Regions from separate parts of the Streptomyces sp. NPDC007205 genome, predicted to be linked through region 2. Evidence: predicted binding sites of a transcription regulator. Region 2 holds the regulator's gene; the other holds the start of a gene.

Region 1 (5,644 bases), on a different contig from region 2:
CTGCTGACCGGCGCGGTGATGACGGCCGGTCCGGCGGGCTGGCTGGCGCTCGGTGCAGCCGTCACCGGGCTGAGCGTGGTGCAGCGGCAGGCCAGCCTGCGGCGGCTGACGGCTCTCACCGCGCCCGCGAGCGGCTCCCGGACACGCCCGAGGGCGGCACTCCCTGCCACTGACAGGGAGTGCCGCCCTCGGTAAGGACGTTGATCAACCGGAGGCCGGAGCCCCGAGGCCGATCAGAAGTCCATGTCACCGCCCGGCATGCCGCCACCGGCCGGCGCGGCGGCCTTCTCCGGCTTGTCGGCGATGACGGCCTCGGTGGTGAGGAACAGCGCGGCGATGGAGGCGGCGTTCTGCAGCGCGGAACGGGTCACCTTCGCCGGGTCGATGATGCCCTCGGCGACCAGGTCGACGTACTCGCCGGTCGCGGCGTTCAGGCCGTGGCCCGGGGTCAGGTTGCGCACCTTCTCCACCACGACACCGCCCTCGAGGCCGGCGTTGACGGCGATCTGCTTCAGCGGGGCCTCGAGCGCGATGCGCACGGCGTTGGCGCCGGTCGCCTCGTCACCCTCGAGCTCCAGCTTCTCGAAGACCTGGGAGGCCTGCAGCAGGGCCACGCCACCACCGGCGACGATGCCCTCCTCGACGGCCGCCTTGGCGTTGCGGACGGCGTCCTCGATGCGGTGCTTGCGCTCCTTGAGCTCCACCTCGGTGGCGGCACCGGCCTTGATGACCGCGACGCCGCCGGCGAGCTTCGCCAGGCGCTCCTGCAGCTTCTCGCGGTCGTAGTCCGAGTCGCTGTTCTCGATCTCGGCGCGGATCTGGTTCACCCGGCCGTTGACCTGGTCCGAGGAGCCGGCACCGTCGACGATGGTGGTCTCGTCCTTGGTGATGACGACCTTGCGGGCGCGGCCCAGGAGGTCCAGGGTCGCGTTCTCCAGCTTGAGGCCGACCTCCTCGGAGATGACCTCGCCGCCCGTGAGGATGGCGATGTCGCCGAGCATGGCCTTGCGGCGGTCGCCGAAGCCCGGGGCCTTGACGGCGACGGACTTGAAGGTGCCGCGGATCTTGTTGACGACCAGGGTCGACAGGGCCTCGCCCTCGACGTCCTCGGCGATGATCAGCAGCGGCTTGCCCGACTGCATGACCTTCTCCAGGAGCGGGAGCAGGTCCTTGACGGAGCCGATCTTGGAGTTGGCGATGAGGATGTACGGGTCCTCGAGCGACGCCTCCATGCGCTCCATGTCGGTCGCGAAGTAGGCGGAGATGTAGCCCTTGTCGAAGCGCATGCCCTCGGTGAGCTCGAGCTCCAGGCCGAAGGTGTTGCTCTCCTCGACGGTGATGACGCCTTCCTTGCCGACCTTGTCCATGGCCTCGGCGATCAGCTCGCCGATCTGGGTGTCGGCGGCGGAGATGGACGCGGTGGAGGCGATCTGCTCCTTGGTCTCGACGTCCTTCGCCTGCTCCAGCAGGGCGGCGGAGACGGCCTCGACGGCCTTCTCGATACCGCGCTTCAAGGCCATCGGGTTGGCGCCGGCGGCGACGTTGCGCAGGCCTTCCTTGACGAGGGCCTGGGCGAGGACGGTCGCGGTGGTCGTACCGTCACCGGCGACGTCGTCCGTCTTCTTGGCGACTTCCTTGACCAGCTCGGCGCCGATCTTCTCGTACGGGTCCTCGAGCTCGATCTCCTTGGCGATGGAGACACCATCGTTGGTGATCGTGGGGGCGCCCCACTTCTTCTCGAGGACGACGTTGCGGCCCTTGGGGCCGAGCGTCACCTTGACGGCGTCCGCGAGCTGGTTCATGCCGCGCTCGAGGCCGCGCCGCGCCTCCTCGTCGAACGCGATGATCTTGGCCATGTGAAGTGGTCCCTCCAGGACTGGGGGTGATTCCTTCGGACCGCGCCCGCGCCCGCGACGGACGGCTCGCCGGCCCCGTGGTTCCTTGCCCCACCTGGCCTGCGGGCCTCACCGACCCGGTCCTTCTTTGTCACTCTCACCTTCAGAGTGCTAACGCCAATGATTAGCACTCGGCATGGTCGAGTGCAAGCGGCTCAGCCGGATCAGCCCGGTGCGAACAGGGGCAGCCCGGACACGCCGAAGGGCCCGCACCCTGTGCGAGGTGCGGGCCCTTCGTGCGAAAACCGTTCAGGCGCTGAGGCGAACCATGTCGGCCTGCGGGCCCTTCTGGCCCTGCGAGATCTCGAACTCCACCCGCTGGCCCTCTTCCAGGGTGCGGTAGCCGTCCATCTGAATGGCGCTGTAGTGGACGAAGACGTCCGCACCACCGTCGACCGCGATGAAGCCGTACCCCTTCTCCGCGTTGAACCACTTGACGGTGCCCTGAGCCATGCCTAACTCCCCTATTACTGGCCCTTGCACAGATCCACACTTCGCGGACCCGGGTCAGACCTCACCCCCCAATCGGTCGGGGGCGTGCGCCGGAACGCGTCGACCGCGGCTGAATGTATCTGTCCAACTGCCGTCTGCAACAGGTCAATCGGACGAGAATTCTGGACGCGAGGGGTCCGGAATGTGGTGAGAATTCACCCTACTTCGGAGCAAGTCGGGCCCCGTAAACGTTACAAAAGCCGCATAAAGCCCTCGCATTTTGGCTGCTTCTTGCGGGGTGTGCGGCATGAAATCCAGGGCCCACGGCCGGGGAACCGTGACCAGGTTCCCCAACTGTACCGTGCTCAATCACGCAGAATTGCCCCCTCCGCTTCTCTCACGGAGGAGGCAATTCCATGAACAATGGGTAACTGAAGTTACCCAAGGTAACGATCAGCCGCCGGCGACCGCCGGAATGATGGAGACACCGGCGCCGTCCGGGGTGGCGGTCTCAAGGCCCTGCTCGAAGCGGACGTCGTCGTCGTTGACGTAGACGTTCACGAACCGGCGCAGCTTGCCCTGGTCGTCCAGGACGCGGGCGGCGATCCCGGTGTGGTTCTTCTCCAGGTCCTCGATGACCTCGGCGAGGGTCGTGCCCTCGGCCGCGACCTCGGCCCGGCCGCCGGTGTAGGTGCGCAGGATGGTGGGGATGCGAACGGTCACGCTCATGCGAGGCCAGCCTCTCGGAAGGAGTCCAGGGTCGGACGGATGGTGGCGGTGAGACCGGTCCCGGCCACCGCGTCGAGGGTCTTCAGGCCGTCGCCGGTGTTGAGGACCACCGTGGTCTTCGCCGGGTCCAGGGCGCCGTCCTTGAGCAGCTTGCGGGTGACGCCGACGGTCACCCCGCCCGCCGTCTCCGCGAAGATGCCCTCGGTGCGGGCCAGCAGCTTGATCGCGTCGACGACTTGCTCGTCCGTGACGTCCTCCACGGCACCGCCGGTGCGCCGGGCGATGTCCAGGACGTAGGGCCCGTCGGCCGGGTTGCCGATGGCGAGGGACTTGGCGATGGTGTTCGGCTTCTGCGGCCGTACGACGTCGTGCCCGGCCTTGAAGGCGGTGGACACCGGCGAGCAGCCCTCGGCCTGTGCACCGAAGATCTTGTAGGGCCTGTCCTCGACCAGACCGAGCCTGATCAGTTCCTGCAGACCCTTGTCGATCTTCGTGAGCTGGGATCCGGAGGCGATCGGGACCACGATCTGGTCGGGCAGCCGCCAGCCGAGCTGCTCGCAGATCTCGTACGCCAGGGTCTTGGAGCCCTCCGCGTAATACGGCCGCAGGTTGACGTTGACAAAGCCCCAGCCCTCGCCGGCCGGGTCGCCGATCAGCTCGGAGCAGAAGCGGTTCACGTCGTCGTAGTTGCCCTCGATGCCGACCAGCTCGCCGCCGTAGACCGCGGCCATGACGACCTTGCCCTGCTCCAGGTCGTGCGGGATGAACACGCAGGAGCGGAAGCCGGCCCGGGCGGCGGCGGCGCCGACGGCACCGGCCAGGTTGCCGGTGGAGGAGCAGGAGAGCGTCGTGAAGCCGAAGGCGCGGGCGGCCTCCAGGGCCTGGGCGACGACACGGTCCTTGAAGGAGTGCGTCGGGTTGCCGGAGTCGTCCTTCACGAACAGGCCGCCGGTGACGCCGAGTTCGGCGGCGAGGTTGTCGGCCTTGACGAGCTTGGTCCAGCCGGGGTTCAGGTTCGGCTTGTCGGCCACGTCGGCCGGGACGGGCAGCAGCGGCGCGTACCGCCAGATGTTCGCGGGGCCGGCCTCGATACGGCGGCGCAGCTCTTCGGTGTCGTAGCCGGAGAAGTCGTAGGAGATCTCCAGTGGGCCGAAACACTCCTCGCAGGCGAACACCGGGCCGAGCGGGACGCGGTGACCGCACTCGCGACAGCTCAGGGCCGCGGCGGGACCGAGGTCGACGGTGGAACTGCTGGAGCTTGCAACTGTCTGCACAGCCATGGAGGCGAGGCCCTTTCTCCTCATCTTCCTCACGACGCATCTCGCCGTGAGACGGATTTGGCACCTTCCCTAGCCGGGAGCCTCGCCACATCAATGTGACAAGAACCGGCTGGAGGGTTGCCGGGGCTTCATCGGGCCGTGTCCCTCTGCCCCTCTGGATGAGCGGTATTCGGTTGTGGACGCCCGGGACCCCCGACATGCGATGGTCACCGGCGTTGCTCAAGACTGTAACCGAAGGCCAGGACAGTTGAGATAGTCGTCCGAACCGCGAGACAACGTGAGGAGCCACAGACCGTGCTGGAAGAAGTCGAGCGCTGGCTGGCCACCCGCTCCTGGTCCGTGACCGATCGCCCTCTCCACCGGATCCTGTCCGCCAAACAGCGCACGGGCCAGACGATCAGCGTCGTGCTGCCCGCGCTCAACGAGGAGGAGACGGTCGGCGACATCGTCGCGGTCATCCGTCACGACCTCACGGAGCAGGTGCCGCTCGTCGACGAGATCGTCGTCGTCGACTCCGGCTCCACCGACCGCACCTCCGAGGTCGCCGCCGCCGCGGGCGCCCGGGTCGTCCACCGCGACGAGATCCTGCCCCGCCTCCCCGCCGTCCCCGGAAAGGGTGAAGTGCTCTGGCGCTCCCTGCTGGTCACCGGCGGGGACATCCTCTGTTTCATCGACGCCGACCTGAGGGAGTTCTCCCCCGACTTCGTCTCCGGAATCGTCGGCCCGCTGCTCACCGAGCCGGACGTGGACCTGGTCAAGGCGATGTACGACCGCCCGCTCGGCGGCGCCGCCGGGCAGGGCGGCCGGGTCACCGAGCTGATGGCCCGCCCGCTGCTGAACATGCACTGGCCGCAGCTGGCCGGATTCGTGCAGCCGCTCGGCGGGGAGTACGCGGCCCGCCGCTCACTGCTGGAGCAGCTGCCGTTCCCCGTCGGCTACGGCGTGGAGCTGGGCATGCTGGTCGACGCACTGCACCTGGTGGGGCTGGACGCGCTGGCCCAGGTCGATGTCGGGGTCCGCAAGCACCGGCACCAGGACGGACAGGCGCTGGGCCGGATGGCGGCGGCGATCTACCGCACGGCCCAGCTGAGGCTGGCCCGCGGTCATCTGATCCGCCCCTCCCTCACCCAGTTCGAGCGGGGCGAGGACGGCTTCGAGCCGCGCACCTACTCGGTGGACACCGAGGAACGGCCGCCGATGGCGGAGATCGCGGAGTACGCCGAACGCAAGGTGGCGTGAACCCGTCGTATACGGCTGCATGCCGGGCGTAGCCGTACGTTTGAGCGTTTCCGGGCCGGGCTAGGTTGA
Region 2 (5,644 bases):
ACAGGTCGCGGGCCATCCGGTGGCCCTGGCCCGCCCACAGCGCCATGCCCTGCGCGTCCCCGGCCTTGGCGGCGGCCTTGCGCAACGGCGCGGTGAGGTGGTGGATCTCCGGGTAGGCGGCGGGGGCGTACGGGCCGTGCTCGCGCAGGAACCGGTTGACCAGTGCGCGGGCCGGTCTGCCGGAGAAGGCGCGGGTCAAGTCGGTGCGCGCGTACAGGGGATTGGTCAGCGCCTGCTTGTGCAGGGCGTTGGCGCCGGACTCGGGGGTGGCGAGGAAGGCGGTGCCCAGCTGGGCCGCGCTCGCGCCGGCCGCGAGGACGGCGGCGATCTGACCGCCGCGCATGATGCCGCCGGCGGCGACGATCGGGATGCGTACGGCCTCCCGGATCTGCGCGACCAGCGAGAGCAGCCCGATGCCGGAGCCGTCGTTCTCGGGGAGGTCCCGGTGGGTTCCCTGGTGACCGCCGGCCTCCACGCCCTGCGCGATCACCGCGTCCGCGCCGGCCTGTTCCACCGCGCGGGCCTCCTCGGCGGTGGTGGCGGTGACCAGGGTGACGGTGCCGGCCCGGCGCAGCCTGTCGAACACCTCCCGGCTCGGCACACCGAAGTGGAAGGAGACCACGGGCACCGGGTTGTCGAGGAGCACGGCGAGCTTGGCGTCGTAGCCGTCGTCCCGGCCGCTTTCCGGGTCGCCCAGCTCGGTCTCGTACCAGGCGGCCTCGCCGGCCAGCTGGTGGGCGTAGACCTCTATGGCGCCCGACTCGGCGCCGTCGTGCTGCGGCATGAACACGTTCACGCCGAAGGGGCGCTTCGTGAGCCCCCGCAGCTGCTTGATCTCCTGGTACATGCCGTCGGCGGTCTTGTATCCGGCGGCGAGGAACCCGAGGCCACCGGCCTCGGAGACGGCGGCGGCGAGCTGCGGGACGGAGACTCCGCCCGCCATGGGGGCCTGCACGATCGGGTGGGGGAAGAGATCGGTCAGCGCGGAGGACATGACCGCATGTTGTCACGTCCTTCGAACAAGTCCGAATCGGGGCTTCTCATGGCATAGGACAACGGCATACGGGGTGCCGCAGCACCCCGTACCCCCTGTCTCAGCGCCCGTTGAACGCGTCCTTCAGCCTGCTGAACAGTCCCTGCTGACCCGGCTGGAACTGCCCCTGCGGGCGTTCCTCGCCGCGCAGCTTGGCCAGCTCGCGCAGCAGCCGCTCCTGCTCGGGGTCCAGCTTGGTCGGGGTCTGCACCTCGACGTGCACGATCAGGTCACCCCGGCCGCCGCCGCGCAGATGCGTGACGCCCCGGTTGTGCAGCGGAATCGACTGGCCGGACTGGGTGCCGGGCCGGATGTCGACCTCCTCCATGCCGTCCAGGGTCTCCAGCGGCACCTTGGTGCCGAGCGCCGCCGCCGTCATCGGGATCGTCACCGTGCAGTGCAGGTCGTCACCGCGCCGCTGGAACATCGGGTGCGGCAGCTCGTGGATCTCGACGTAGAGGTCACCGGCGGGACCGCCGCCCGGCCCGACCTCGCCCTCACCGGCGAGCTGGATCCGCGTGCCGTTGTCGACACCGGCCGGGATCTTGACGGTGAGCGTGCGGCGGGAGCGGACCCGGCCGTCGCCGGCGCACTCCGGGCACGGGGTCGGGACCACGGTGCCGAAACCCTGGCACTGCGGGCAGGGACGCGACGTCATGACCTGGCCCAGGAAGGACCGGGTGACCTGCGAGACCTCGCCGCGGCCACGGCACATGTCACACGTCTGGGCGGTCGTACCGGGCGCCGCGCCCTCGCCGTTGCAGGTGTTGCAGACGATCGCCGTGTCGACCTGGATGTCCTTGGTGGTCCCGAAGGCCGCCTCGTCCAGCTCGATCTCGATGCGGATCATCGCGTCCTGGCCGCGCCGGGTGCGCGAGCGCGGCCCGCGCTGCGACGCCGTACCGAAGAACGCGTCCATGATGTCGGAGAAGTTGCCGAAGCCACCGGCCCCGAAGCCGCCCGCACCGGCACCGCCGGACTGCGAGAGCGGGTCGCCGCCGAGGTCGTAGACCTGCTTCTTCTGCGGGTCCGACAGCACCTCGTAAGCGGCGTTGATCTCCTTGAACCGCTCCTGGGTCTTCGGATCCGGGTTGACGTCCGGGTGCAGCTCGCGCGCGAGCCGGCGGAACGCCTTCTTGATCTCATCCTGCGACGCGTCGCGGCGCACGCCGAGAACGGCGTAGTAGTCCGTGGCCACTTACGACTCCGCCAGGATCTGTCCGACGTACCGTGCCACTGCGCGTACCGCTCCCATCGTTCCCGGGTAGTCCATGCGGGTCGGTCCGACCACGCCGAGCTTGGCAACCGCCTCGCCGCCCGAACCGTAGCCCACCGACACCACCGAGGTGGAGTTGAGTCCCTCGTGGGCGTTCTCGTGCCCGATACGCACGGTCACGCCCGGATCCTTCGCCTCGCCGAGGAGCTTGAGGAGCACGACCTGCTCCTCCAGGGCCTCCAGGACGGGCCGGATCGTGAGGGGAAAGTCATGCCCGAAGCGGGTGAGATTGGCGGTGCCGCCGATCATCAACCGCTCCTCGTTCTCCTCGACGAGTGTCTCCAGGAGAGTGGAGAGCACCGTCGAGACCGTACCGCGGTCCTCGGCCTCGAAGGCCTCCGGCAGGTCCTCGACCAGCCGCGGCACGTCCGCGAACCGGCGGCCCGCGACCCGGCTGTTCAGCCGCGCGCGCAGGTCGGCGAGCGAGCTCTCGCCGAAGGGCGCCGGGCAGTCGACCATCCGCTGCTCGACCCGGCCGGTGTCCGTGATCAGCACGAGCATCACGCGCGCGGGAGCGAGCGAGAGCAGCTCCACGTGCCGGACGGTGGACCGGGTCAGGGACGGATACTGCACGACGGCGACCTGCCGTGTCAGCTGCGCGAGCAGCCGCACGGTCCGCGCCACGACGTCGTCGAGGTCGACGGCGCCCTCCAGGAAGTTCTGGATGGCCCGCCGCTCCGGCGCGGTCATGGGCTTGACGCCCGCCAGCTTGTCCACGAACAGCCGGTAGCCCTTGTCGGTGGGGATGCGCCCCGCGCTGGTGTGCGGCTGCGCGATGAACCCCTCGTCCTCCAGGGCCGCCATGTCGTTGCGGACGGTCGCCGGGGAGACCCCCAGGTTGTGCCGCTCGGTCAGGGCCTTCGACCCGACCGGCTCCTCGGTGCCGACGTAGTCCTGGACGATGGCGCGCAGTACCTGAAGCCTGCGTTCACTCAGCATTCGCGCGCACCTCCAGCACGTCGTCCCCTCTGTTCCGCGATCCGTCCGCCTGGCACTCTTCGCACGGGAGTGCCAGCGCTCCCGGGCCCAGTGTACGGCCGTCGGGTACACCCGGGGCAAGGTCGGTGCGGTCACGGCGGCTCGTGCGGCTAGCGTCGCGGTATGACGGTGACTTGGGAAGAGCTGGGCTGGGAGCGGCTGGCCGCCGGCGTCGGGCGGTGCCGGCTGCCGGGCTGGGACTGCACGGTGGGGCTGGTCCTCGGGGAGGGCACGGCGCTGATGGTGGACGCCGGTTCCAGCGTGGCCGAGGGCGCGCGGCTGCGGGCCCAGGCCGAGGAACTGGCCGGCGGCCGTGTGACCCATCTCGCGCTGACCCATCCCCACTTCGACCATGTCTTCGGGGCGGCGGCGCTCGCCGGGGCGGAGGTGTACGCGGCGGTGGGGGTCGACGTGGTGTTCGCCTACGAGCGCGAGGAACTGCGTCTGGACGCGATCAGAAACGGCCTGCCGGTCGCCAACGCCGACGAGGCGGTGGACGCGCTGGCCCCGCCCCGGCATCCGGTCTCCGGGGAGTGGACGCTGAATCTCGGGGGTGGCCGCCAGGCGTTGCTGGCGAACGTGGGTCCGGGTCACACGGCGCACGATCTCGTGGTGCTGGTGCCGGGGGACCCGGAGGTGGTCTTCTGCGGCGACCTGGTCGAGGAGTCCGGAGAACCCCAGGCGGGCCCGGACGCGGTTCCGTCCCGCTGGCCGGACGCGGTCGACCGGCTGCTCGCACTGGGCGGTGAGGACGCGGCGTACGTGCCCGGTCACGGAGCGGTGGTGGACGCGGCGTTCGTGCGCCGGCAACGCGACGAGCTGGCCCGCCGATTCGGCGTGTCGTGACACCTGGGCCCGGGCTTCTCCTATCGTCATCCGAATGCGCCAGTACTCCGCCGACCTGACCCCGCCGTGGAAGAAGCAGCAACCGGTGCCGGAGGTAGCGGCGGAGCCCGGTTTGGTGGTGGAGGAGCCCGGCACCGGGTTCTGCGGGGCGGTGATCCGCTGCGAGGCGGGCACGGTGACGCTGGAGGACCGCTTCGGCAAGCACCGGGTGTTTCCCCTGGAGCCACGGGGCTTTCTGCTGGAGGGGCGGGTGGTGACGCTCGTACGGCCGTCGTCGTCCTCGGCTCCGGTACGACCCACCCGTACGGCCTCCGGTTCCGTCGCCGTCCCCGGCGCCCGCGCCCGCGTGGCCCGCGCGGGCCGCATCTACGTCGAGGGCCGGCACGACGCCGAGCTGGTCGAGAAGGTGTGGGGCGACGACCTGCGCATCGAGGGCGTGGTGGTGGAGTACCTGGAGGGCGTGGACGACCTGCCGGCGATCGTGTCGTCCTTCGCGCCGGGCCCGGACGCGCGGTTGGGTGTGCTCGTGGACCACCTCGTCCCGGGCACGAAGGAGTGGCGCATCGCGGAGTCGGTGACGAGTGAGCACGCGCTGGTGGTGGGCCACCCGTACATCGACATCTGGGAGGCCGTTAAGCCGTCGTCCCTGGGGATCGAGGCGTGGCCGAGGGTGCCGCGCGGGCAGGACTGGAAGACGGGGGTGTGCCGGGCGCTGGGGTGGCCGTCGGAGAACACCGGGGCGGTGTGGCAGGCGATCCTGAAGCGCGTGGGGTCCTACAAGGACCTGGAGCCGGAGTTGCTGGGGCGGGTGGAGGAGCTGATCGACTTCGTCACGGGTAGCGGTGGGGCCTGACCTTCTCGTAAGCGGCGAACTCGCTGGTGTCCAGTTCGATGCCGATGGGCTCCAGCGGTGTCATGTCGCCGAACTTGGTGATCCTCTGGCGCCGGTAGTCCGCATACTCGCCATGTCCCGTAGGTTCAGTAAGCAGTACGCACTGGGCCATGACGGGGTCGATGATCAAATAGGTAGGTACCTTTGCTGCTGCGTAGATCGAGCGCTTGACTCCGTAATCACGTTCCACGCTGGTCTTGGAGACGACTTCCACAAGCATCGTGATGACCTCGGAAGGCATCAGCCTCCCCTGGCCCGGCCCAGCGCCGCGCTCGACCACCACCAGATCCGGCTGCGGCTGGCTCGTCTCTTCGAGGATGGCGACGTCCTGAGTCTGCAGCCGGCGCCACTGCCGACGGGGGATCTGGTCGACGATTGCTTCCACGATGTCGTTGTGGGCCACGTCCGGCCCCGCCATCATCACGATCTCCCCCCGGAGGAGTTCAACTTTGAATTCCTCGGGGAACTCAAAGTTCTCGAAGTACTTCATGATGTCGGTGGTCATCGGTCGGTCTTCCACAGCGGTCATCTCCGCAGCCCTCCGGTTTCCGCCACCGTGCAAACGGCAGCAGCCTACGAACCAGGTTAGGGACCGAACCGGCGTTCCGGGGGGATTCAC

What was found. The regulator HrcA, encoded in region 2, represses chaperone genes, less so after heat shock. The targets are predictions, from matches to a motif close to TTNGCACTCNGNNNNNCNGAGTGCNAA.
Region 1: groL (chaperonin GroEL) is a predicted target of HrcA. The motif match lies at 2,020-2,046, and genes of this name have one in related genera.

What each region holds. Positions count from the first base shown of each region.
Region 1 covers NZ_JBEYEW010000003.1:311,226-316,869, forward strand. The annotation lists gene ABZ624_RS07840 (MFS transporter) at 1-195, shown strand, start outside; gene groL (chaperonin GroEL) at 234-1,856, opposite strand; gene ABZ624_RS07850 (cold-shock protein) at 2,145-2,348, opposite strand; gene ABZ624_RS07855 (MoaD/ThiS family protein) at 2,781-3,056, opposite strand; gene thrC (threonine synthase) at 3,053-4,336, opposite strand; SAM riboswitch class I at 4,354-4,501, opposite strand; gene ABZ624_RS07865 (glucosyl-3-phosphoglycerate synthase) at 4,631-5,575, shown strand.
Region 2 covers NZ_JBEYEW010000029.1:47,240-52,883, reverse strand. The annotation lists gene ABZ624_RS32755 (nitronate monooxygenase) at 1-994, opposite strand, end outside; gene dnaJ (molecular chaperone DnaJ) at 1,095-2,231, opposite strand; gene hrcA (heat-inducible transcriptional repressor HrcA) at 2,232-3,248, opposite strand; gene ABZ624_RS32740 (MBL fold metallo-hydrolase) at 3,411-4,133, shown strand; gene ABZ624_RS32735 (DUF3097 domain-containing protein) at 4,168-4,986, shown strand; gene ABZ624_RS32730 (Uma2 family endonuclease) at 4,964-5,554, opposite strand.